Cecembia calidifontis: one gene and its partner. The protein of the gene in region 2 interacts with the protein of the main gene of each other region in a pairwise test. Links are inferred from orthologs where the notes say so. Each region holds a gene or a part of one and is shown on either strand. Other genes may lie near its edges.

What was found.
Region 1: the proteins of BC751_RS05110 (region 2) and priA interact in binary tests that used the Escherichia coli proteins (3 or more experiments, as listed by UniProt). The link is inferred for Cecembia calidifontis from one-to-one orthologs.

The regions. Positions count from the first base shown.
Region 1 is NZ_SGXG01000001.1:4,078,074-4,081,540, reverse strand. The notes cover bases 1-3,139. They hold priA (replication restart helicase PriA), read left to right. Parts: upstream 1-379; coding sequence 380-2,899; downstream 2,900-3,139. Other genes in these bases: BC751_RS17490 (IS1380 family transposase), read left to right, coding at 3,030-3,139; BC751_RS17500 (S66 peptidase family protein), read right to left, coding at 1-130. In the rest of the region: more of BC751_RS17490, read left to right, coding at 3,140-3,467.
Region 2 is NZ_SGXG01000001.1:1,195,731-1,198,902, reverse strand. What follows is about bases 138-2,981. They hold BC751_RS05110 (single-stranded DNA-binding protein), read right to left. Parts: upstream 1,861-2,981; coding sequence 1,414-1,860; downstream 138-1,413. Other genes in these bases: mutY (A/G-specific adenine glycosylase), read right to left, coding at 1,912-2,981; gldE (gliding motility-associated protein GldE), read right to left, coding at 138-1,350. In the rest of the region: more of gldE, read right to left, coding at 1-137; more of mutY, read right to left, coding at 2,982-2,985; BC751_RS05100 (HU family DNA-binding protein), read left to right, coding at 3,147-3,172. UniProt on the Escherichia coli protein: Plays an important role in DNA replication, recombination and repair. Binds to ssDNA and to an array of partner proteins to recruit them to their sites of action during DNA metabolism. Acts as a sliding platform that migrates on DNA via reptation.

The DNA of each region.
Region 1 (3,467 bases), 2.9 Mb from region 2 along the record:
CTCCCTGTTGGATACCCCTTGGTAATATGGTTTTTTTGGCAAGCTCGCCATTGTCATTTGCGAGGGCATAGTTCAAGGGTAAACCGGCAATTCCAAGTCCTAAGGTTTTTAAGAACAGTCTTTTATTCATCATATAATTTTGGGGCAGTCAATTCGGTAAAAGTAAAGGTAAAATCCATCTCTTAAAAGGAAGTGGATCAGATTTGTGTTTCTCAATCTCTGACAAAAAGTGTCAGGAAAATGTATCGCATTTATTTTCGTTTCTTGCCAAATTCCGTCTCAAATCATTTAATTTAGGCCATTAAATTAGTTTAAAGGCCTAAAGTATTGACCTGGCTTTTGGATTGGATGGATTAAGCAACCTAATTTCTGATAACTTTTGGAAACATTATTTGGTGACCTTGAAGACATAAAGGCAGGAGAGTCCGCACTTTTTGCAGATGTGATTCTGCCTGTTCCAATTCCCAAAATGTTCACCTATAAAATCCCCCGCAATCTGAAAGAAGAAATCGGTATTGGTTTTAGGGTGATAGTACAGTTCGGAAAGAAGAAAATCCTTACGGGTATAATAGGTAAAGTTCATCAAAAACCACCTTCTGCCTATGAGGCAAAGCCTATCTTGGATGTCCTGGAATCGCACGCATCGGTAAATCCCATTCAGATACGGTTTTGGGCTTGGATGGCCGAATATTATTGCTGCCATATTGGAGAGGTCATGAATGCAGCTCTTCCATCAGGTCTTAAATTGAGTAGTGAAAGTAAAATACAGCTCAATCCTACCTTTGATGCAGATACCTCACCCTATCCTTTGGATGATAGGGAAGCGCTTCTTCTTCAAGCCCTTAGCAATAAAGAAGAGATGAGCTATGAGGACTGTGAAGTTGTTCTTGGGATCAAATCCATTCATGGCATCATCAAAAGCCTGGTGATCAAAGAGGCCATTTTGGTATTTGAAGAGGTGAAAGAAAAGTATAGCCCCAAAGTGGAGTCACGGATCCGGTTCAGAACTGATTTAGCCAAAGACAAGGAAGCCTTGGAAGCGGTTTTCAACGAGGTCAGCAATAAGCCTAAGCAAGAAGAAATTTTATTGAAGTATTTGCAGGAGGTCCCTGTTTACCGAAATCCTGAGCTTAACCAAAACGGCTTGGAAAAAAAAGTGCTCTCGGATGCCGGATTGTCCCTTTCAAGTCTGAAAACCCTGATCAAAAATGGGATTTTGGAAGAGTTCAAAATTATTGTAAGTAGGTTTGAAGATGAGCAGGGGCACAATGAAGACATTGTGCTTTCACCAGAGCAAGAGCAGGCCCAAAATACAATCAAAGAGGCTTTTGAGGAGAAGAACACTGTGCTTTTGCATGGCATTACAGGAAGTGGAAAGACTGAATTGTACATTAAGCTTATCCAAGAGGCATTGGAAGGTGGGTCTCAGGTTTTATTGTTGCTGCCGGAAATTGCCCTGACAACACATATCGTAGGCCGTTTGAGGCAGGTTTTTGGAAGCAAGATGGGGGTTTACCATTCCAAATATTCTGACAACGAACGCGTAGAAGTATGGAATGGTGTATTGAGCGGGAAATTTTCATTTGTAGTGGGGGTAAGGAGTTCTATTTTCCTGCCATTTGATAGTTTGGGCTTGGTCATAGTGGATGAGGAACATGAAGTTTCTTATAAGCAGTTTGATCCTGCGCCAAGGTTTCAGGCAAGAGATGCAGCCATCATGTTGGCCTGGTTGCATCAGGCTAAAACACTTTTGGGTTCTGCTACGCCTTCTTTTGAGTCGTTTTATAATGCCCGTTTAAAAAAATACGGTTATGTGACTTTGGAAAAACGCTTTGGTGATGCCCAATTGCCAGAATTCCAACTTGCAGACATTTTGGTGGACAAAAAGAAAAACCTCTTAAAATTGGATTTTACCAGATTGATGAGGGAAAAAATCCAGGAGGCCCTGAAAAATCAGGAACAGGTACTGATTTTTCAGAACAGAAGGGGGTATGCACCTTACATTTCCTGCGAAGAATGTGCCTGGATTCCCGAATGTGAACATTGTGATGTCAGCTTGACCTATCACCAGTTTGGGGAAGAAATGAGATGCCATTACTGTGGATTCAGGGAAAAAGTCCCCCAATCCTGTCGTGCCTGTGGAAGCTCCAAACTCAGCGCAGTTGGATTGGGTACAGAGAGGATTGAAGAGAGTCTAAGTTTGCTTTTTCCAGAGGCAAGGATTGCCCGTATGGATTTGGATACGACCCGGAGTAAGTATGGTTATCAGCGGCTGCTAGAGGATTTTGGATCAGGCAATGTAGATATTTTGGTAGGCACACAAATGATCACTAAAGGACTGGATTTTGATAAAGTCACTGTGGTAGGCATAATGGATGCGGACAGGATTCTTTATTTTCCTGATTTCAGGGCAGGGGAACGTGCTTTCCAACAACTTACCCAAGTAGCTGGAAGGGCAGGAAGAAGGGAAAAAAAGGGCACAGTGATCATTCAGACTAGGAGGCCTGAGCAGCAAATATTCCAGCAGGTCATGTCAGGTGATTATAAAAATTTTTATATCCAGGAGATGGGGGAAAGACAGCGGTTTTTTTATCCCCCATTCGTAAAAATGCTTAAAATTACCACCAGACATAAGGATTTTAAAACAGCTGAAAAAGCGGCGAGGTACCTGCATAACCTCATGGCGGAAATTCAGGTCAAAAAGATTTTATTAGGTCCTGAAAAAGGCTTGATAGGGAAAATCAAAAACCAGTTTATTTTTGAGTCTATAGTAAAATTGGATAAATCGGGAAATGCCCAGGCCCAATTTAAGCATGAGCTTCAATTACTTATAGAAGAGCTACAGGTCCAAAAAGATTTTAGGGCTGTCCGTTTTATTGTCGATGTAGATCCATATTGAAGCAGTACCTTAAATCCGCAGGGCGGATTTAAAAAAAGCCGAAAAAGTGGCTGAATTTATTCAATTCAGGCTTTTCCGGCTCGTTTTTTTTCACTTATTTAGATGATACCACTCAAACTAGATAAGCGGTATGAAAATTACGAATTCGACAGAAAAAATCACACCTTTCGGAGGTTTTAATTTTGTTTTTAACTCTTTCAAAAATTCTGGTCTCCCAGAACTCATTGATAATCAATTGGGGGTTAGAGCCTTAAGGGGAGGGTTTTCATACAGTGACATTTTCGCCAATCATATGGCTATTTTCTTTAATGGTGGCGACTGTACTGAAGATATCAATGTTCACTTGAGAGACGCACTTGAACAGGTCCCTTCATTTTCAGTATGCAGTGCCGATACAATTCTGAGAGGTATCAAAGAGCTTGCTGTTGATACAGAACTCTTTATAAATCCGTCCAGTGGAGTAAGCCATGAATTTAATATCAATGGAAAACTCAACAGCTTGTTGTTAAAATCAGCTTGTAAGACCGGATTACTCAAGTCAGGTGTTGCTTACGACCTCGATTATGAC
Region 2 (3,172 bases):
CTAATCCTCGTTGTGACCAGGGGTTTCATCTTTATCAGAAAGGATATGGACCTTAACTTTTTTGATCCGTCGGGTATCAACCGCCAGAATGGTAAATTCAAAGTCCTGATACCTAATTTTCGATCCGTTCTTGGGTAAATTTGAGTTGATTTCCAAAAGTAATCCTCCCAAAGATTCACTTTCTCCCTTTACTTCATCAAAAATCTGTGGATCAACATCCAGCCTCTTACAAAAATCATTCAGAGAAACTTTGCCTTCAAAAACAAAAGTCCGGGAATCTATTTCTTTGAAAAAGTAATCATCTGCATCGTCAAATTCATCATTGATCTCCCCTATGATTTCTTCAATGAGGTCTTCAAGGGTTACCAGACCCGAAGTCCCTCCGTACTCATCCACCACAATGGCCATGTGCACACGCCTTTTCTGAAAATCCTTTAGCAAAGTATCTATCTTTTTATATTCCGGTACGAAAAACCCTTTTCTGATCAGGTTCTGCCATTCAAAGTTCTCATCCTGATCGATAAATGGCAGGAGGTCTTTGATATATAAAATCCCTTCAATGTGGTCAATGGTCTCTTTGTAAACAGGAATTCTCGAATATCCACTTTTATTGATTTTGTCCATCAACTCGTGAAAGTCCGTTTCGTACTCCACAGCAGTAATGTCCATCCTGGACTGCATCACCTGCCTGACTGTGAGCGTTCCAAAATTCACGATCCCCTTTAAAATATCCTTTTCTTCTTCTGTGGTATCTTCCGTGGTAATTTCCAAAGCCTGATGAAGTTCGTCCACAGAAAGGGAATAACCTTTTTTTTCAATCCGCTTTTCAATGACATTGCTTATTGACATCAAAAAAAAGGAAAGCGGTTTTAAAAGTGCAGAAAAGAAATAAATCAAAGGAGCCATCAAAAGGGAAAACTCCACTTTTGCCTTTGTTGCATACACCTTGGGAACAATTTCGCCAAAAAAGACGATGGCAAAGGTCACGCCTATGGTCTGAACAAGAATGATCAAAATTCCGGTAGCATCAGATCCAAAAATGCTCCAGGTAAAAAAGGTGGTCAAAGTGACTATGGCTATATTGATGAGGTTATTGAGTATCAGAACAGTACTCAAAAGATTCTTGGGAGATTCTACCAATTGAATCGCTTTTGCTGCCCGCTTGTCACCTCGGTCATCCATTTGAGAGAGGTCTTCAGCGTTTAAAGAAAAAAAGGCAACTTCAGAACCTGAGACTAATCCGGAGGCAAGTAACAGGAAAACAAAAATCAATAAATTTACCAATATATAGCCAGCCGAAACCTGATTGATTTCAGCCAGCATCATAAGACTCGGGTATGGATCGTCCATCAATTTCTAGAGATGATGATTGCAAAATTAATCAATTCCTGAGTACAATATCAAAATTTATCATCAGAAGGGTAAATCATCCTCCTCTCCGGGACTGTCCATCACAGGGACTTGTGTTGGTTTTGGGGTATTGCTATTGTAAGCTGAATTCCCTTGCGAAGGAGTACTGCCGCCCTCAGGTCTTCCGCCCAACATGGTAAAATTATTTACCCTGATTTTTACCCTTTTCCTATTGTTTCCTTGATCGTCTTGCCAGGTATCCGACTTGATCTTTCCTTCTACATAAATTTGCATGCCTTTTTTGAGGTATTGTTCGGCAATTCTCGCCTGCCCATCCCATAGCTCCAAGTCGTGCCATTCGGTATTTTCTACCCTATTGCCATTCTTGTCTTTGTAAGCCTCGGTAGTAGCCAATCTCAAATTAGCGACCACTTTATCGCCTTCCAAATGCTTTACCTCAGGGTCTGCACCCAAATTACCCACTAAGATTACCTTGTTTATTCCGGCCATAATTTGTAATGTTTAAATGTTTGACAAAAAGTTTACGATTAAATTTAAGGATTATTTTTCTTCGTTCAAATATTTCAAAATCAACCGGGGTTTGGCCAATGCTTCTAATTTCTCCGCATCCACCAATTGATATCCCCTGTTTGATGCCCAAATCTCCAATTGAGGCCTGGCCGATTCCTTTACTTCGAACTTTACAAAGTTGGCAAAAATTCTCTGATGTGTCAGTATATGTTTGTAGACATGCTCATCTTTCACGACATCAATTGTCTCAATATAATTCAAGGCTTCAAAAAAATGATGATTCTCCCTTTCAAATTCATTGCTCTGTTTGAACTCCTGCAGGGGAAAATCAAAAAGTCCCTGCCAAATATCCCCTTCTCCCCGCTGCCTCACCACCGTCATATGTCCACATAAGATATGGGCATATTGAAAGTAACGCTCTTTTACTTTCAGTTTCTTGCTTTTAACCGGTAACAAATCCACCATACCTCTATTCAAGGCATAACAGGATTGCTTTAAGGGGCAGGAGCTACAATCAGGATTTTTGGGAACACATTGCAGGGCTCCAAATTCCATGATGGCCTGATTGTACTCACCGGGATTTTGTCTTGGGATAATTTTGTTGGCAAATTCCTCAAATTTTCTCTTGCCTCTTCCGCTGGCAATATCCTCTGCGATTCCAAAAACCCTACTGAGTACCCTGAAAACATTGCCGTCAACAACAGCTACTGCTTCCCCAAATGCAAAGGAAGCGATGGCGGCAGCTGTATAATTGCCCACCCCTTTCAACTTGATCAGCTCCTCGAAATTTCCCGGAAATTTTCCTCCATATTTATAATGTATATCTTTTGCACAGGCATGAAGGTTTCTTGCCCTGCTGTAATAACCCAAGCCTTGCCATAAACGCATGACCTCATCTTCCGGCGCCAAGGCCAAATCCTGTATGCTTGGATAATTTTCTACATATTTTTCAAAATAAGGCATTCCCTGAGCTACCCTAGTCTGCTGCAGAATGATTTCTGAAAGCCAAATGATATATGGATTTTGGGTGTTCCTCCAAGGCAAATCCCTTTTGTGGAGGCTGTACCACTCTAATATTATATTGGAAAATACTTCAGGACTCAAAATCTACGTTAATTGTTAGGTTAAGACAATGTTAAACATTTCAATCTAATTTTGGGCATTTTGTTTTTATATTGAAATGCTTCGTATAAATTTGCAGTCCCAAAAATAGTTGGTTAATAGGTCGTTAAGCTTATTCGATAATAATTTAAATTCATCAAACAGTGACTAAAGCAGAAGTAATCACCAA